Regions from separate parts of the Streptomyces sp. NPDC059582 genome, predicted to be linked through region 3. Evidence: predicted binding sites of a transcription regulator. Region 3 holds the regulator's gene; each other region holds the start of a gene.
What was found. The regulator HrcA, encoded in region 3, represses chaperone genes, less so after heat shock. The targets are predictions, from matches to a motif close to TTNGCACTCNGNNNNNCNGAGTGCNAA.
Positions count from the first base shown of each region.

Region 1: groES (co-chaperone GroES) is a predicted target of HrcA. The motif match lies at 1,616-1,642, and genes of this name have one in related genera.
Region 2: groL (chaperonin GroEL) is a predicted target of HrcA. The motif match lies at 3,421-3,447, and genes of this name have one in related genera.

Region 1 covers NZ_JBHWCC010000008.1:58,589-64,618, reverse strand. The annotation lists gene groL (chaperonin GroEL) at 1-1,022, opposite strand, end outside; gene groES (co-chaperone GroES) at 1,162-1,470, opposite strand; gene ACFV0T_RS10025 (polysaccharide deacetylase family protein) at 1,826-2,635, opposite strand; gene ACFV0T_RS10020 (polysaccharide deacetylase family protein) at 2,632-3,501, opposite strand; gene ACFV0T_RS10015 (methyltransferase domain-containing protein) at 3,733-4,902, shown strand; gene ACFV0T_RS10010 (RNA polymerase sigma factor) at 4,899-6,030, opposite strand, start outside.
Region 2 covers NZ_JBHWCC010000018.1:118,881-124,910, reverse strand. The annotation lists gene ACFV0T_RS17920 (glucosyl-3-phosphoglycerate synthase) at 1-705, opposite strand, end outside; SAM riboswitch class I at 887-1,026, shown strand; gene thrC (threonine synthase) at 1,044-2,327, shown strand; gene ACFV0T_RS17910 (MoaD/ThiS family protein) at 2,324-2,599, shown strand; gene ACFV0T_RS17905 (cold-shock protein) at 3,030-3,236, shown strand; gene groL (chaperonin GroEL) at 3,610-5,232, shown strand; gene ACFV0T_RS17895 (NADH:flavin oxidoreductase) at 5,526-6,030, shown strand, end outside.
Region 3 covers NZ_JBHWCC010000027.1:87,382-93,411, reverse strand. The annotation lists gene ACFV0T_RS23160 (16S rRNA (uracil(1498)-N(3))-methyltransferase) at 1-642, opposite strand, end outside; gene ACFV0T_RS23155 (nitronate monooxygenase) at 642-1,730, opposite strand; gene dnaJ (molecular chaperone DnaJ) at 1,865-3,001, opposite strand; gene hrcA (heat-inducible transcriptional repressor HrcA) at 3,002-4,018, opposite strand; gene ACFV0T_RS23140 (MBL fold metallo-hydrolase) at 4,183-4,923, shown strand; gene ACFV0T_RS23135 (DUF3097 domain-containing protein) at 4,958-5,758, shown strand; gene hemW (radical SAM family heme chaperone HemW) at 5,885-6,030, opposite strand, start outside.

The sequences.
Region 1 (6,030 bases), on a different contig from region 3:
TCCGCGGTGTTGCCGGCGCCGTCGACGACCGTGGTGTCGTCCTTGGTGATGGTGACGCGGCGGGCCGAGCCGAGCACGTCGATGCCGGCCTGGTCGAGCTTGAGGCCGACCTCCTCGGCGATGACCGTGGCGCCGGTGAGGATCGCCATGTCCTCCAGCATCGCCTTGCGGCGGTCACCGAAGCCGGGGGCCTTGATCGCGACGGCGTTGAACGTGCCGCGGATCTTGTTGACGACCAGGGTCGACAGGGCCTCGCCCTCGACGTCCTCGGCGATGATCAGCAGCGGCTTCGAGGAGTTGGTCTGGATGACCTTCTCCAGCAGCGGCAGCAGGTCCTGGATGGAGGAGATCTTGCCCTGGTTGATGAGGATGTAGGGGTCCTCCAGGACGGCCTCCATGCGCTCCTGGTCCGTCACGAAGTACGGCGACAGGTAGCCCTTGTCGAAGGCCATGCCCTCGGTGAAGTCCAGCTCCAGACCGAAGGTGTTGGACTCCTCGACGGTGATGACACCGTCCTTGCCGACCTTGTCCATCGCCTCGGCGATGAGCTCGCCGACCTGCTGGTCCTGGGCGGACAGCGCGGCGACGGCGGCGATGTCGGACTTCTCGTCGATCGGGCGGGCCGAGGCGAGCAGCTCCTCCGAGACGGCCTTGACGGCGGCGTCGATGCCCTTCTTCAGGGCGGCCGGGGAGGCGCCGGCGGCGACGTTCTTGAGGCCCTCGCGCACGAGCGCCTGGGCGAGCACGGTGGCGGTGGTGGTGCCGTCACCAGCGACGTCGTTGGTCTTGGTGGCCACCTCCTTCACCAGCTGGGCACCGAGGTTCTCGTACGGGTCCTCGATCTCGACCTCGCGGGCGATGGTGACGCCGTCGTTGGTGATGGTCGGGGCGCCGAACTTCTTGTCGATGACGACGTTGCGGCCCTTGGGGCCGATCGTCACCTTGACCGTGTCGGCAAGCTTGTTGACGCCGCGCTCGAGGGCGCGACGGGCGTCCTCGTCGAACTTCAGGATCTTCGCCATGGGAGCGTTGGCCCTCTCGGAAATCTCGAGGTGAATCTCAGGGTGAACGACGCTGCGCCCCCGACGCCCGGCTGATTAATGGTCGCGGGGGCCAGGGGCGCAGCTGAAAAGCAATGTGCTTCGCGAAGAAGCGAGGTGACTACTTCTCGATGATCGCGAGAACGTCGCGAGCCGAGAGGACGAGGTACTCCTCGCCGTTGTACTTCACCTCGGTGCCGCCGTACTTGCTGTACAGCACGATGTCGCCGACGGCGACGTCGAGCGGAAGACGGTTACCGTCCTCGAAGCGGCCCGGGCCCACGGCCAGGACGACGCCCTCCTGGGGCTTCTCCTTGGCCGTGTCCGGGATGACCAGGCCAGAGGCCGTGGTCTGCTCGGCGTCCAGCGGCTGGACCACAATGCGGTCCTCGAGCGGCTTGATGGCAACCTTGGAGCTGGTGGTCGTCACGATCCGACCTCCCCCTTCGGAGATCTCACGGGGTTAACTGTCTGAGGTGGCGACCAGGTGGATCCGTCGTCGCGGGTGCCGGACCTGCCCGTCGCGTGTTGGCACTCTCCAGGGGGGAGTGCCAGGGCCGAGACTATGACTGCGATTAGCACTCGGTCAAGCGGAGTGCCAATTGCACGCGGCGCGGCGTGGATATTCGGGTGCGTCGGACCCCTGTACCGGCCCTCAGCCGCCCCCGGGCTCCGCCCCCGGCCCCGCACCGCTCGTCCCCTCCTGGGGGCCGCGCCCCGGCCCCGCTTCGGCCCTGCCGGCCTGGTCCTCGCACGCCGGCCCGGCTGAAGCGCGCGAGGGGGAATCAGACGTAGTCCTCCAGGCGGCCCACCGTCAGGCCCTGTTCCTGGATTTCGCGCAGCAGGCGTGTCGTGCGTTGGCGAAGGGTCGGGGTCGGGGTCTCGTCCGGGCCGACGGCCACGATGTCGCCCGGCAGGAGCCGGTGGGCGCCCCCGGCGTACGTCAGGTCGTCGGTGCCCATCGACACCCGCCACAGCACCACCGTCGAGATCCCGCAGTCGGCCGCGGCCCGCAGGGTGGCGTCGTCGTACGTCCCGTACGGCGGCCGGAACAGGCGCGGGCGCAGGCCGAAGCGGGCCCTGAGCTTGTCCTGCTGGCCGCAGATCTCCGCGCGCTGGCCCGCGTAGGGCAGCCCCCGCAGGGAGGGATGGTCGAGGGTGTGGTTCTGGAGGTTCGCGCCCACCGACCGCAGCCGCGCGAAGTGGCCGTACGCCGGTCCGACGACGCTGTCCGTGAGGAACATGCTGACCGGCAGGCGCAGTTCACGGACCATGTCGACGAACAGCGGATCGCGCTCGGCGCCGTCGTCGTAGGTGAGGAAGACGACCTTGTCCCGGGTCGCCACGTGGTCGACCACCGGTGGAAGGCCTCGGCCCGTGGTGCCGGCGAGCGGCCGGGCCGCCGGACTGGGCGCCGGGGCCAGCGGAGCGGTCAGGCCCCAGTGCCGGTAGGCCGGCCGACCGGCCGGGCCGTGCGGCCGTACCCGCTGGGCCGCCTTCTTGCCCAGCCGCTCGATCGGGTCGACGGACTGGGCGCAGCCGGTGAGCAGTACGGCCGACGCCAGCACTCCCGCGGTCAGCACCCGCAGCCTCACAGGTAGTCCTCCAGGCGGGCCACCGCGTACCCCTCGTCGGTCACCTTCTTCAGGAACCGGCGGATCATGTCGGGCATCGTGCCGTCCCAGTCGGACCGGCCCCGGAAGTGGGTGAGGACGATGTCCCCGGGGTGCAGGTCCTGGTCCCACTCGCGGTACTCCCAGTGGTCGACGAAGACTTCCTCGTCCCAGATCGGGGCGTACTTGATGCCGCAGGACTTCGCGGCGAGCAGGGTGTCCTGGTTGTAGTTGCCGTAGGGCGGGCGGAAGACGGTCGGTCGCTTGCCGTAGTGCTTCTCGATCACGTCCTGCATGTCGCAGATCTCGTGCTTCTGCTCGTCGTACGACAGCCCGGGCAGGTAGGGGTGGTGGAGGGTGTGGTTGTTCAGGACCACTCCCCTGCGCTGCATCTTCTTGAAGAACCCGTAGTCGTCCTTGATCAGGTAGTCGCTGAGGAAGGCGGTGTACGGGATCTTCAGGTCGCTCATCATGCGCAGGAACGTCGGGTCCTTGTCGGAGCCGTCGTCGATGGTGAGGAAGACGATCTTCTTCTTGGTGGGGATCGCGGTGAAGACCGGGGGCAGGTCCAGCTCCTCCTGGCCGTCGACCTCGAAGCCGTCGCGCGCGGTGATCTTCGGCTTGCGCGCCGGGGGCCGCGGGGGCAGCAGGGGGACCTTCGCCAGACCCCAGTGCTTGGCCGCGGCGGCCCGGGTCGCGTAGTCGGCACGCAGCTTGCCCGCGTAGGAGTCGAGGGCGCGGGCCGGGGGTGCCAGGAGTGGCCGCGGCTGTCCGGGGGTCCCGCGGAGCCCCGCGTCGTCGCCCTGCGCACAGCCCGAGGCGACGGCGGCGACGGCGAGCACGGCGATGCCCCCACGAAGCCGGGAGAGCCGGGAGGACCGGGAGGGTGAGAGCCGGGGGGACCGGGAGAGCCGGGAGAGCCGGCAGAACCTGGAGACCCTCGAAGTCCCGACAAAACTACTTTTGTCATCTTGTACGACCACTCGCATGTTGCCGGATCCTCCCAGGCCACAGCCCCGAACCCGCCCCGACACCGCCACCGGAGGCAGACCATCCACCGACTGGCCCACAATGAGCCGGTGAACGACCTGCACGCCCTCCTCACGCCCGAAGGCCGCGCCCTCCTCGACGAGGTGCGCGACACCGCCCCGGCCGACGAACTCGCCGTCGCCACCCGGCTGCGCCGCGACCACCCCGCCGAACTGGTCTCGGCGGCGCTCGGACAGGCGCGGCTGCGCCAGCGGGCGGCGGCGAAGTTCGCGGCCGAGGACGCGCGGCGGATGTTCTTCACGCCCAACGGGGTGGAGCAGTCCACCCGGACGTCGGTGGCGACGTACCGCGCGCGGAGGTTCGCGGAGCTCGGCGTGACCTCGGTCGCCGACCTGTGCTGCGGGATCGGCGGCGACGCGATCGCGCTCGCCCGCGCCGGTATCCGCGTCCTGGCCGTGGACCGCGACCCGTCGACGGCGGCGGTGGCGCGCGCGAACGCCGACGCGCTGGGGCTCGCCGGTCTGATCGAGGTGCGGGAGTCGGACGTCACGGAGGTGGACGCCGCCGCGTACGACGCCGTCTTCGTGGACCCGGCGCGCCGGGGCGGCCGCGGCCGCGTCTTCGATCCGGAGGCGTACTCGCCGCCGCTGTCCTGGGCGGTGGACGCGGCCCGGAAGGCCCGGCACGCCGCACTGAAGGTCGCGCCCGGCATTCCGCACGAGGCGGTTCCCGCCGAGGCCGAGGCCGAGTGGATCTCGGACGGCGGGGACGTGAAGGAGGCCGTGCTGTGGTTCGGCACGGACCCGGGGGTGGTGCGCGCCACCCTGCTGCCCGGCCCGCGCACCCTGCTCTCCCGTGGCCTGCCGAACCCCGGGGTCCGTCCCGTCGGCCGCTATCTGTACGAGCCGGACGGCGCCGTCATCCGCGCCCATCTGGTCGCCGAGGCGGCCGAGGAGGTCGGCGGCGGACTCGTCGACGAGACCATCGCGTACGTCACGGCGGACGAGCTGCGCCCGACGGTGTACGCCTCGGCGTACGAGATCACCGACCAGCTCCACTTCAGCGTCAAGAGGCTGAAGGCGCTGCTGCGGGAGCGGGAGGTCGGGGTGCTGACCGTCAAGAAGCGCGGGTCGGCGGTGGAGCCGGAGGAACTGCGCCGCAAGGTCAAGCCGCAGGGGCCCAACGCGGCGACGGTGTTCCTCACCCGGGTCGCGGGCGCGCCGACGATGCTGATCGGCCACCCCGCCCCGGCCGGTTAGGACAGCTCCGCCGCCCGGCGCAGGACCAACTCCCGTTCCCGTTCGTTGCGCGCCAGCGCCGCCGCCCGTTCGAACTCCGCGCGCGCCTGCGCCGTTCGCCCCAGCCGCGCCAGCAGGTCGCCCCGCACGCTGGGCAGCAAGTGGTAGTCCCGCAGGGCGGGTTCGGCGGCGAGCGCGTCGACGATGGCCAGGGCCGGGGCCGGTCCCTGCGCCATCGACACGGCCACCGCGCGGTTGAGTTCGACGACCGGGGAGGGCGCGCGGGCGGCGAGCAGGCCGTAGAGCGTGGCGATGGTCGGCCAGTCGGTCTCCTCGTAGGTGGACGCGTGGGCGTGGCAGGCGGCGATCGTGGCCTGGAGGACGTAGGGGCCGGGGGCGCCGGATGGGGATCCCTCCGCTCGGGCGAAGCCGGGAGTGGGGGAGGTGACGTCGGCGCGGGCGAGGGCGTCGACGCCGCGGGCGACGAGCATGCGGTTCCAGCGGCGGCTGTTCTGGTCCCTGAGCAGGATCGGTGCGCCGTCGGGGCCGGTGCGGGCGGCCGTGCGCGAGGCCTGGAACTCCAGCAACGCCACCAGGCCGTGCACCTCCGGCTCCTTGGGCATCAGCGCCGCCAGCTGCCGGGCGAGCCGCAGGGCGTCCTCGCACAGCGCCGGGCGCAGCCAGTCGTCGCCTGCCGTGGCCGCGTACCCCTCGTTGAAGATCAGGTAGATGACGTCGAGGACCGAGCCGAGCCGGGCCTCGCGGTCGGGGCCGTGGGGCACCTCGAAGGCGACGTTCTTCGTGGCCAGGGTGCGTTTCGCGCGGACGATGCGCTGGGCGATCGTCGGTTCCGGGGTGAGGAAGGCACGGGCGATCTCGGGTGTGGTGAGGCCGCCGAGCAGCCGCAGGGTGAGGGCGGTACGGGCCTCGGCGGACAGCACCGGATGGCAAGCGGTGAAGACGAGCCGGAGCAGGTCGTCGTCGATGTCGTCCGGGTCGGCGGGCTCCTCCGCGGGCACGGTGGTCTCCAGGTCGCGGCCGATCTCCGCGAGCTTTCGGGCGTAGTTCTCCCTGCGGCGGACCAGGTCGACGGCGCGGCGGCGGGCGGCGGTGACGAGCCAGGCGCCCGGGTTGTCGGGCACGCCGTCG
Region 2 (6,030 bases), on a different contig from region 3:
CAGCGAGTCGACCAGCATGCCCAGCTCCACCCCGTACCCGACGGGGAAGGGGAGCTGCTCCAGCAGGGAACGGCGGGCCGCGTACTCGCCGCCGAGCGGCTGCACGAACCCGGCCAGCCGCGGCCAGTGCATGTTCAGCAGCGGGCGGGCCATCAGCTCGGTGACCCGGCCGCCCTGGCCGGCCGCTCCGCCGGAGGCGAGCGCATTCGACTCGTCGCCCAGCGGGCGGTCGTACATGGCCTTGACCAGATCGATGTCCGGGTCGGTGAGCAACGGCCCCACGATCCCGGAGACGAAGTCGGAGGAGAACTCCTTCAGGTCGGCGTCGATGAAGCAGACGATGTCCCCGCGGGTGACCAGGAGGGACCGCCAGAGCACCTCGCCCTTGCCCGGCACGGCCGGGATGCGGGGCAGTATGTCGTCGCGGTGGACGACCCGGGCGCCCGCGGCGGCGGCCACCGCGGAGGTGCGGTCGGTGGAACCCGAGTCGACGACGACGATCTCGTCGACGAGCGGGACCTGCTGCATGAGGTCGTGACGGATCACGGCGACGATGTCACCGACCGTCTCCTCCTCGTTGAGCGCGGGCAGGACGACGGAGACCGACTGGCCCCTGGCGCGCTTGGCGGCGAGGATCTTGTGGAGCGGGCGATCGGTCACGGACCAGGAGCGTGTGCTCAGCCAGCGCTCGACTTCTTCCAGCACGGTGGCGGCTCCTTCTACGTTCTCGCGGCGGGAGGTGGTGCCCGTCGTGATGACGGCCGACGGGCACGGGCATCTCGCGGTTCGGACGGTTATCTCAACTGTCCTGGCCTTCGGTTACAGTCTTGAACAACGCGCATGACCATCGCATGTCCAGGGTGGCCCGCCGTTCACAACTTCATACCGCTCATCCAGAGGGGCAGAGGGACACGGCCCGATGAAGCCCCGGCAACCCTCCAGTCGGCTCTCGTTCACGCGAGGCTCCCGGCTCGGGAAGGTGCCAAATCCGTCTCACGGCGAAGTGCGCCGTGAGGAAGATGAGGAGAAAGGGCCTCGCCTCCATGGCTGTGCAGACCGTTGCAAGCACCACCAACTCCGTCGATCTGGGCCCCGCCGCGGCGCTTTCCTGCCGTGAGTGCGGACACCGCGTGCCGCTCGGCCCGGTCTTCGCCTGCGAGGAGTGTTTCGGCCCGCTCGAGATCGCCTACGACTTCTCGGCCTACGACACCGAGGAGCTCCGCAAGCGGATCGAGGCCGGCCCCGCGAACATCTGGCGCTACGCCCCGCTGCTGCCCGTCCCGGCCGACGTGGCGACCAAGCCCAACATCAACCCCGGCTGGACCAAGCTCGTCCAGGCCGACAACCTGGCGCGCGAGCTCGGTGTGACCGGCGGGTTGTACGTGAAGGACGACTCCGGCAACCCGACGCACTCCTTCAAGGACCGGGTCGTCGCCCAGGCCCTGGAGGCCGCGCGCGCCTTCGGCTTCACCACCCTCTCCTGCTCCTCCACCGGCAACCTGGCCGGCGCCGTCGGCGCCGCCGCCGCCCGGGCAGGCTTCCGCTCCTGCGTGTTCATCCCGCACGACCTGGAGCAGGGCAAGATCGTCATGGCCGCGGTCTACGGCGGTGAACTCGTCGGCATCGAGGGCAACTACGACGACGTGAACCGCTTCTGCTCCGAGCTCATCGGCGACCCGGCCGGCGAGGGCTGGGGCTTCGTCAACGTCAACCTGCGGCCCTACTACGCGGAGGGCTCGAAGACCCTCGCGTACGAGATCTGCGAGCAGCTCGGCTGGCGGCTGCCCGACCAGCTGGTCGTCCCGATCGCCTCGGGCTCCCAGCTCACGAAGATCGACAAGGGTCTCCAGGAACTGATCAAGCTCGGGCTGGTCGAGGACCGGCCGTACCGGATCTTCGGCGCGCAGGCGGCGGGCTGCTCGCCGGTGTCCGTGGCGTACAAGGCCGGCCACGACGTGGTGCGGCCGCAGAAGCCGGACACCATCGCCAAGTCCCTCGCGATCGGCAACCCGGCCGACGGGCCGTACGTCCTCGACATCGCGCGCCGCACGGGCGGTGCCGTGGAGGACGTGACGGACGAGCAGATCGTGGACGCGATCAAGCTGCTGGCGCGGACCGAGGGGATCTTCGCGGAGACGGCGGGCGGGGTGACGGTGGGCGTGACGAAGAAGCTCATCGAGGCCGGCCTGCTCGACCCGACGAAGACGACCGTCGTGCTGAACACCGGCGACGGTCTGAAGACCCTGGACGCGGTGGCCGGCACCGGCCTGACCGCGACGATCCGCCCGAACCTGGACTCCTTCCGAGAGGCTGGCCTCGCATCATGAGCGTCAACGTCCGCATCCCCACCATCCTGCGCACGTACACCGGCGGCAAGGCCGAGGTGAGCGCCGAGGGCACGACCCTCGCCGAGGTCATCTCCGACCTGGACAAGAACCACACAGGCATCGCGGGCCGCGTCCTGGACGACGAGGGCAAGCTGCGCCGGTTCGTCAACGTGTACGTGAACGACGACGACGTCCGCTTCGAGCAGGGCCTGGCGACCGCGACCCCGGACGGCGCGGGTGTCTCCATCATTCCGGCGGTCGCCGGAGGCTGATCATTACCATCGGTAACCGAGGTTACCGAGAGTTCATCGAATTGCCCCCTCCGTGAGAGAAGCGGAGGGGGCAATTCAGTGTGGTTGAGCGCGGTACAGTTGGGGAACCCGCTCCCGATTCCAGGGTCGGCGGCCTTCGGAGCCTGCTGCACTGCCGATAAGAAGCAGCCAAACTGTGCAGGCCTTTTGCGCCTTTCGCTCCCTATGCCTGGCCCAACTTGCCCTGAAACTAGGCGAATTGTGGGTAGATTCCGGACCCGTCATGCCCGGATTTCTCGTCCGATTGACCTGTTGCAGACGGCAGTTGGACAGATACATTCAGCCGCGGTCGACGCGTTCCGGCGCACGCCCCCGGCCAATGGGGGGTGAGGTCTGACCCGGATTCGCGAAGTGCGGATCTGTGCAAGGGCCAGTAATAGGGGAGTTAGGCATGGCTCAGGGCACCGTCAAGTGGTTCAACGCGGAGAAGGGGTACGGCTTCATCGCGGTCGACGGTGGTGCGGACGTGTTCGTCCACTACAGCGCGATCCAGATGGACGGGTACCGCACCCTGGAAGAGGGCCAGCGGGTCGATTTCGAGATCTCGCAGGGTCAGAAGGGGCCGCAGGCGGACATGGTCCGCCTGGCGACCGGCTGAAGCACGCGCCGACTTACTGCAGCGACGTTCTTCTGTATTTCTTCGAAGGGCTCGTACCTCACGGGGTGCGAGCCCTTCGGCCTGCCCGGTTCCCGCCGCGCGGAACCCGCGGATCACCGGCCGGCGCTCGCGCCCGACCGTCACCCGACCGCCGCCCCTCATCGAGCCTGCCGCGCAGGCGCACCTTGCACTCGGGCGGGGCGAGTGCTAATCATTGGCGTTAGCACTCTGAAGGTGAGAGTGATAACGAAGGACCGGGTCGGTGAGGCCCGCAGGCCAGGTGGTGCAAGGAACCACGGGGCAGGCAGGCCGTCCGTCGCGGGCGCCAGCGCGGTCCGGAGCAATCCACCCCAGTCCGGGAGGACCACTTCACATGGCCAAGATCATCGCGTTCGACGAGGAGGCACGGCGCGGTCTCGAGCGCGGGATGAACCAGCTCGCCGACGCCGTCAAGGTCACCCTTGGCCCCAAGGGCCGCAACGTCGTCCTCGAGAAGAAGTGGGGCGCCCCCACGATCACCAACGATGGTGTGTCCATCGCCAAGGAGATCGAGCTCGAGGACCCGTACGAGAAGATCGGCGCCGAGCTGGTCAAGGAAGTCGCCAAGAAGACGGACGACGTCGCCGGCGACGGTACGACCACTGCGACCGTGCTCGCCCAGGCGCTCGTCCGTGAGGGCCTGCGCAACGTGGCCGCCGGCGCCAACCCGATGGCTCTCAAGCGCGGTATCGAGAAGGCCGTCGAGGCCGTCTCCGGTGCCCTGCTGGAGCAGGCGAAGGATGTCGAGACCAAGGAGCAGATCGCTTCCACGGCCTCCATCTCCGCCGCCGACACCCAGATCGGCGAGCTCATCGCCGAGGCGATGGACAAGGTCGGCAAGGAAGGCGTCATCACCGTCGAGGAGTCCCAGACCTTCGGTCTGGAGCTCGAGCTCACCGAGGGTATGCGCTTCGACAAGGGCTACATCTCGGCGTACTTCGCCACCGACATGGAGCGTATGGAGGCGTCGCTCGACGACCCGTACATCCTGATCGCCAACTCCAAGATCGGTTCCGTCAAGGACCTGCTCCCGCTCCTGGAGAAGGTCATGCAGTCGGGCAAGCCGCTGCTGATCATCGCCGAGGACGTCGAGGGCGAGGCCCTGTCGACCCTGGTCGTCAACAAGATCCGTGGCACCTTCAAGTCCGTCGCCGTCAAGGCCCCGGGCTTCGGTGACCGCCGCAAGGCCATGCTCGGCGACATCGCCATCCTCACGGGCGGCGAGGTCATCTCCGAGGAGGTCGGCCTCAAGCTGGAGAACGCGACCCTGGACCTCCTGGGCCGCGCTCGCAAGGTCGTCATCACCAAGGACGAGACGACGATCGTCGACGGCTCCGGTGACACCGACCAGGTCCAGGGCCGGGTCAACCAGATCCGCGCCGAGATCGAGAACTCGGACTCGGACTACGACCGCGAGAAGCTCCAGGAGCGCCTGGCGAAGCTGGCCGGCGGCGTGGCCGTCATCAAGGCCGGTGCCGCCACCGAGGTCGAGCTCAAGGAGCGCAAGCACCGCATCGAGGACGCCGTTCGCAACGCGAAGGCGGCCGTCGAGGAGGGCATCGTCGCCGGTGGTGGCGTGGCTCTGCTCCAGGCTTCCTCGGTCTTCGAGAAGCTCGAGCTCACGGGTGACGAGGCGACCGGCGCCAACGCCGTGAAGCTCGCCCTGGAGGCCCCGCTCAAGCAGATCGCCGTCAACGGTGGTCTCGAGGGTGGCGTCATCGTCGAGAAGGTGCGCAACCTGCCCGTCGGCCACGGCCTGAACGCCGCGACCGGTGAGTACGTCGACATGATCGCCGAAGGCATCATCGACCCGGCGAAGGTGACCCGCTCTGCTCTGCAGAACGCCGCCTCCATCGCCGCGCTGTTCCTCACCACCGAGGCCGTCATCGCCGACAAGCCGGAGAAGTCCGCGGCTCCGGCCGGCGGCGGCATGCCGGGCGGTGACATGGACTTCTGATCCTTCGCGAAAGCGAGGATCGGACCCGTCCGTCCAGTACCGAGGGCGGCACTCCCTGGAGACAGGGGGTGCCGCCCTCGGGCGTTTCCGCGGGGCGCCGGCGGCCCGCTCCTCGGGACGGGCGCGGGGAGTGGCGGGGGAACCGCCCGGGAGCGGCACGGGGAGTGGCGCGGATCACATGTGACTCGTGCGGTGGGCGGAATGCGGTGGCCGACGGGTCCGTTGACCTCTGAGTGCGTTCGATGCACACGCACATACCGACCAGTCCAGTCAATTCACCAGGAGCCTCCCACGTGACCGTCATCGCGTCCTCCGCCTCCCGCGCCGCGGAGATCCTGTCCCGGCCCGTCGCGCTCAACGGCCTCACCGTCCCGAACCGGATCGTGATGGCGCCGATGACGCGCCAGTTCTCCCCGGGCGGCATCCCGGGCGAGGACGTGCTGTCGTACTACGCCCGCCGCGCCGCCGCGGGTGTGGGTCTGATCGTCACCGAGGGGACGTACGTCGGCCACGAGTCGGCCGGGCAGAGCGACCGCGTCCCGCGCTTCCACGGCGACGAGCAGCTGGCCGGGTGGGCCCAGGTGGCGGACGCCGTGCACGCGGCGGGCGGCACGATCGTGCCGCAGCTGTGGCACATCGGCATGGTGCGCAAGGCGGGGGAGCCGCCGTTCGCCGACGCTCCGCCGGTCGGCCCGTCCGGCATCGGCACGGAGGGCGCCGAGGTCACCGGCAGGGCCATGACCCGGCAGGATCTGGACGACGTGATCGAGGCGTTCGCGAAGGCCGCGGCCGACGCCG
Region 3 (6,030 bases):
CCCCGCCTCCTCGAACAGCGCCAGTTCCTCGGGCGAGACCCCGCCCTCGGGCCCGACCACGAGCACGATCTCGCCCTCGGCGGGCAGTTCGGCGGCGGCCAGCGGAGCGTCACCGCTCTCGTGGAGCACGGCGGCGAAGTCGGCCCCGGCCAGCAGCGCGCCCACCTGTTTGGTCGACCGGGCGTCCGCGACCTCGGGGAACCGCACCCGCCGGGACTGCTTGCCGGCCTCGCGGGCGGTGGCCCGCCACTTGCCGAGCGCCTTGAGTCCTCGCTCGCCCTTCCACTGCGTGATGCAGCGGGAGGCAGCCCACGGCACGATCGCGTCGACTCCGACCTCGGTCATGGTCTCGACGGCGACCTCGCCCCGGTCGCCCTTGGGCAGCGCCTGTACGACGGTGATGCGGGGCTCCCGGGCCGGTTCCTCCGTCACGCCGTCCAGCTGGACGATCAGCCGGTCCTTGCCCTCGGTGTCCAGCACGACGCAGTCCGCCCAGCGCCCGGCGCCGTCGGTGAGGATCACGTCCTCCCCCGGCCGCAGCCGCTTCACCGAGACCGCGTGCCGCCCCTCGGGGCCGTCGAGGACGTACCGTCCGCCGCCGCCCGCGTCGAAGTGCTCGACCACGAACACCGGCGCGGTCATCAGGCACCCGCCGGGGGAAACACCGACAACGCCGACAATGCTGCCGTCGCCGCGTCCAGTTCGGCGGCCAGCACCTCGACCAGCTGTCCGGCGGGCAGTTCGCGGGCCATGCGGTGGCCCTGGCCCGCCCACAGAGCCATGCCCTGGGCGTCACCGGCCTTGGCGGCGGCCTTGCGCAGCGGCGAGGTGAGGTGGTGGACCTCCGGGTAGGCGGCGGGCGCGTACGGCCCGTGCTCGCGCAGGAAGCGGTTGACCAGGCCGCGGGCCGGACGTCCGGAGAAGGCCCGGGTCAGCTCCGTGCGCACGAACAGCGGGTTGGTGAGCGCCTGCTTGTGCACGGCGGCCGCGCCCGACTCGGGGGTGGCGAGGAACGCCGTGCCGAGCTGGGCCGCGGCGGCACCGGCCGCGAGCACGGCGGCGATCTGGCCGCCGCGCATGATGCCACCGGCGGCGACCAGCGGCAGGCTCACCGTCTCGCGGATCTGCGCGAGGAGCGCGAGCAGTCCGACGCCGGAGCCGTCGTGCTCCTGGAGGTCACGGTGGGTGCCCTGGTGGCCGCCCGCCTCCACGCCCTGCACGATGACCGCGTCGGCGCCCGCCCGCTCCACGGCGAGGGCCTCCTCGGCCGTGGTGGCGGTGACCAGGGTGAAGGTGCCGGACCGGCGCAGCGAGTCCAGCACGTCGCGGCTCGGGACGCCGAAGTGGAAGGACACCACCGGCACCGGGTTGTCCAGCAGCACCGCGAGCTTGGCGTCGTATCCGTCGTCCCGGCCGCTCTCCGGGTCGCCGAGTTCCGTGTCGTACCAGGCGGCCTCGCCGGCCAGCTGGTGGGCGTAGACCTCGACGGCGCCGGTCTCGGCGTACTCCGGCTGCGGCATGAAGAGATTCACGCCGAAGGGGCGGGCCGTGAGGCTCCGCAGCTCCTTGATCTCCTGGTACATGCCGTCGGCGGTCTTGTACCCGGCGGCCAGGAACCCGAGGCCGCCCGCCTCACAGACGGCGGCGGCGAGCCGCGGCACGGAGACACCGCCCGCCATGGGGGCCTGCACGATCGGACGGGCGCAGAGATCGGTCAGTGCGGAGGACATGACGGCATGTTGTCACGTCCTTCGAACAAGTCCGAATCGGGCCTTCGACGCGGCGCGGAGCTGATCTCAGCCCGTCCGGCGCTTGGGGGCGCACCGGCGTCGGTCGCGGACCGACGCCGGTTGCGGACCAGCCGTCAACGACCGTTGAAGGCGTCCTTCAGCCGGGAGAACAGCCCCTGCTGCCCCGGCTGGAACTGCCCCTGCGGGCGTTCCTCCCCGCGCAGCTTGGCCAGTTCCCGCAGCAGGCGCTCCTGCTCGGGGTCGAGCTTGTTCGGGGTCTGGACCTCGACGTGGACGATGAGGTCGCCCCGGCCGCCGCCCCTGAGGTGTGTGACGCCCCGGCCGTGCAGCGGGATCGACTGGCCGGACTGGGTGCCGGGCCGGATGTCGACCTCCTCCATGCCGTCCAGCGTCTCCAGCGGCACCTTCGTGCCGAGGGACGCCGCCGTCATCGGGAGGGTCACCGTGCAGTGCAGGTCGTCCCCACGCCGCTGGAACATCGCGTGCGGCATCTCGTGGATCTCGACGTACAGGTCTCCGGCCGGACCGCCGCCGGGCCCGACCTCGCCCTCACCGGCCAGCTGGATCCGCGTGCCGTTGTCGACACCGGCCGGGATCTTCACGGTCAGCGTCCGACGGGAGCGCACCCGGCCGTCGCCCGCGCACTCCGGGCACGGCGTCGGGACGACGGTCCCGAAGCCCTGGCACTGGGGGCAGGGGCGGGACGTCATGACCTGGCCCAGGAAGGACCGCGTGACCTGCGACACCTCGCCGCGACCGCGGCACATGTCACACGTCTGGGCACTCGTCCCCGGCGCCGCGCCCTCACCGTTGCAGGTGGAGCAGACGATCGCCGTGTCGACCTGGATGTCCTTCGTCGTGCCGAAGGCCGCCTCGTCCAGCTCGATCTCGAGCCGGATCATCGCGTCCTGGCCGCGGCGCGTGCGCGAGCGCGGTCCGCGCTGCGACGCCGTGCCGAAGAAGGCGTCCATGATGTCCGAGAAGTTGCCGAAGCCACCGGCGCCGAAACCGCCCGCGCCGGCGCCGCCGGCCTGGGAGAGCGGGTCGCCGCCGAGGTCGTAGACCTGCTTCTTCTGCGGGTCCGACAACACCTCGTAAGCGGCGTTGATCTCCTTGAACCGCTCCTGGGTCTTCGGATCGGGGTTGACGTCCGGATGCAGCTCGCGCGCGAGCCGCCGGAAGGCCTTCTTGATCTCTTCCTGCGACGCGTCGCGGCGCACGCCGAGAACGGCGTAGTAGTCCGTGGCCACCTACGACTCCGCCAGGATCTGTCCGACGTACCGTGCCACTGCGCGTACCGCTCCCATCGTTCCCGGGTAATCCATGCGGGTCGGTCCCACCACACCGAGCTTGGCGACCGCCTCGTTGCCCGAACCGTAGCCGACCGAGACCACGGAAGTGGAGTTGAGTCCCTCATAGGCGTTCTCGTGACCGATGCGTACGGTCATGCCCGAATCCCCCGCCTCGCCAAGCAACTTCAGGAGCACGACCTGCTCCTCCAGCGCCTCGAGCACCGGGCGGATCGTGAGAGGGAAGTCATGTCCGAAGCGGGTCAGATTGGCGGTGCCGCCGATCATCAGCCGCTCCTCGTTCTCCTCGACGAGCGTCTCCAGCAGGGTGGAGAGCACCGTCGAGACCGTGCCGCGGTCCTCCGCCTCGAAGGCGTCCGGCAGGTCCTCCAGCAGCCGCGGCACGTCCGCGAACCGGCGCCCCGCGACCCTGCTGTTCAGCCGGGCCCGCAGATCCGCCAGGGAGGTGTCGCCGAACGGCGCCGGGCAGTCGACCACCCGCTGCTCGACCCGGCCGGTGTCGGTGATCAGCACCAGCATCACGCGCGCCGGGGCCAGCGACAGCAGCTCCACGTGCCGCACCGTGGAGCGGGTCAGCGACGGATACTGCACGACGGCGACCTGCCGCGTCAGCTGCGCGAGCAGCCGCACGGTGCGGGCCACCACGTCGTCGAGGTCGACGGCCCCGTCGAGGAAGTTCTGGATCGCGCGCCGCTCGGGGGCCGTCATCGGTTTCACGCCCGCGAGCTTGTCCACGAACAGCCGGTAGCCCTTGTCGGTGGGGATGCGCCCGGCGCTGGTGTGCGGCTGGGCGATGTACCCCTCGTCCTCCAGGGCCGCCATGTCGTTGCGCACGGTGGCCGGCGAGACGCCGAGGCTGTGCCGCTCGGTGAGCGCCTTGGAGCCCACCGGCTCCTCGGTGCCGACGTAGTCCTGGACGATGGCGCGCAGCACCTGGAGCCTGCGTTCGCTCAGCATCTCGCGCACACCTCCAGCATGTCGTCGCCTCGGCTGTCTTCCTGGCACTCTGTCCGTGCGAGTGCCAGCGTTCCCCGAGCCAGTGTACGGCCGTGGGGTACGCCCCGGGCAAGGCCGGGCCTGCGAAGTCGTGGCGGGCCCGCTCCTACCGCTAGCGTCGCCGCATGACGGTGACTTGGGAAGAGCTGGGGTGGGAGCGGCTGGCCGAGGGGGTCGGCCGGTGCCGTCTGCCGGTGTGGGACTGCACGGTGGGGCTGGTCGTGGGGGCCGGTTCCGCGGTGCTGGTCGACGCCGGTTCGAGCCTGGCGGAGGGTGCCCGGCTGCGGGAGCAGGCGGAGGCGATCGCCGGGTGCCGTGTGCGCTTTCTCGCACTCACCCACCCGCACTTCGACCACGTCTTCGGGGCGGCGGCGTTCGCGGACGCAACGGTTCTGGCGGCGGCGGGCGCGGACGCGGACGCCGTCGCGGGCGACGCCTTCGGGGACGGGCGCGAGGAGATGCGCGCGGACGCGGTGCGCAACGGTCTCGACGCCACGGCCGCGCGGGAGGCGGCCGACGCCCTCGTACGGCCGCACCGCGGCGTCCGGGGCCGTCTGAGCCTGGAACCGGCCGGCGGCCCGCGGGTCGTGCTGGCCGACGTGGGCCCGGGGCACTCCGCGCGGGACCTCGCGGTCGTGGTGCCGGGCGACCCGGCGGTGGTGTTCTGCGGCGACCTCGTCGAGGAGTCCGGCGCACCGCAGGCGGGCCCCGACGCCGTACCGTCGCGCTGGCCCGCGGCGCTGGACCGGCTGCTGGCACTGGGCGGCGAGGACGCGCTGTACGTGCCCGGTCACGGGGCGGTGGTGGACGCGGCCTTCGTACGGGCGCAGCGGGACGCGCTCGCGGAGCGTTTCGGCGTGTCGTGAGCCCTCGCCGACGGCTTCTCCTATCGTCATCCGAATGCGCCAGTACTCACCCGACCTGACTCCGCCGTGGAAGAAGCCCAAGCCGGTGCCGGAGGTCCCCGCCGAGCCCGGTCTGGTGGTCGAGGAGCCCGGGACGGGCTTCTGCGGGGCGGTGATCCGCTGCGAGGCGGGCACGGTGACGCTGGAGGACCGCTTCGGCAAGCACCGGGTTTTCCCGCTGGAGCCGCGGGGCTTCCTCCTGGAGGGCAGGGTGGTGACGCTGGTCCGGCCGGCCGCGGGCGGGCCGCCGCGCCCCACCCGTACGGCGTCCGGCTCGGTCGCCGTGCCCGGCGCACGGGCCCGGGTGGCCCGCGCCGGGCGCATCTACGTGGAGGGCCGGCACGACGCCGAGCTGGTCGAGAAGGTGTGGGGCGACGACCTGCGCATCGAGGGCGTGGTCGTGGAGTACCTGGAGGGCGTCGACGACCTGCCGTCGATCGTGGCGGACTTCTCCCCCGGCCCGGACGCCCGTCTGGGCGTGCTGGTGGACCACCTGGTGCCGGGCTCCAAGGAGTCCCGGATCGCCGCCTCGGTCACGAGCGAGCACGCACTGGTGGTGGGCCACCCGTACATCGACATCTGGGAGGCGGTGAAGCCGTCGTCGCTGGGCATCGAGGCCTGGCCCCGGATCCCGCACGGGCAGGACTGGAAGACCGGCGTGTGCCGGGCGCTGGGGTGGCCGGAGAACACGGGTGCGGCGTGGCAGGCGATCCTGTCACGCGTGCGGTCGTACAAGGATCTGGAGCCGGCGCTGCTGGGGCGGGTCGAGGAACTGATCGACTTCGTGACGGTCTGACGGGTCCGGCGGGTCCGACGGCGGGCCGGCCGCGGGCGCACCCGGCCCAGGAGGCCCCGCACCAGCGCCTCAGTCCGCCGAGCCCCGCGCCACCGCCTCAGTCCACCAACCCCCGCGGCCGGCGGCTCAGTCCACCAGGTCTCGCACCACCGCGTCGGCCAGCAGGCGCCCGCGCAGGGTGAGGACCGCGTGCCCCGCCTCGTACGGCTCCGGCTGCAACAGCCCGTCCGACAGGGCCCGTCGCGCGGCCGTGCGGCCGGCCTCGTGGAGCA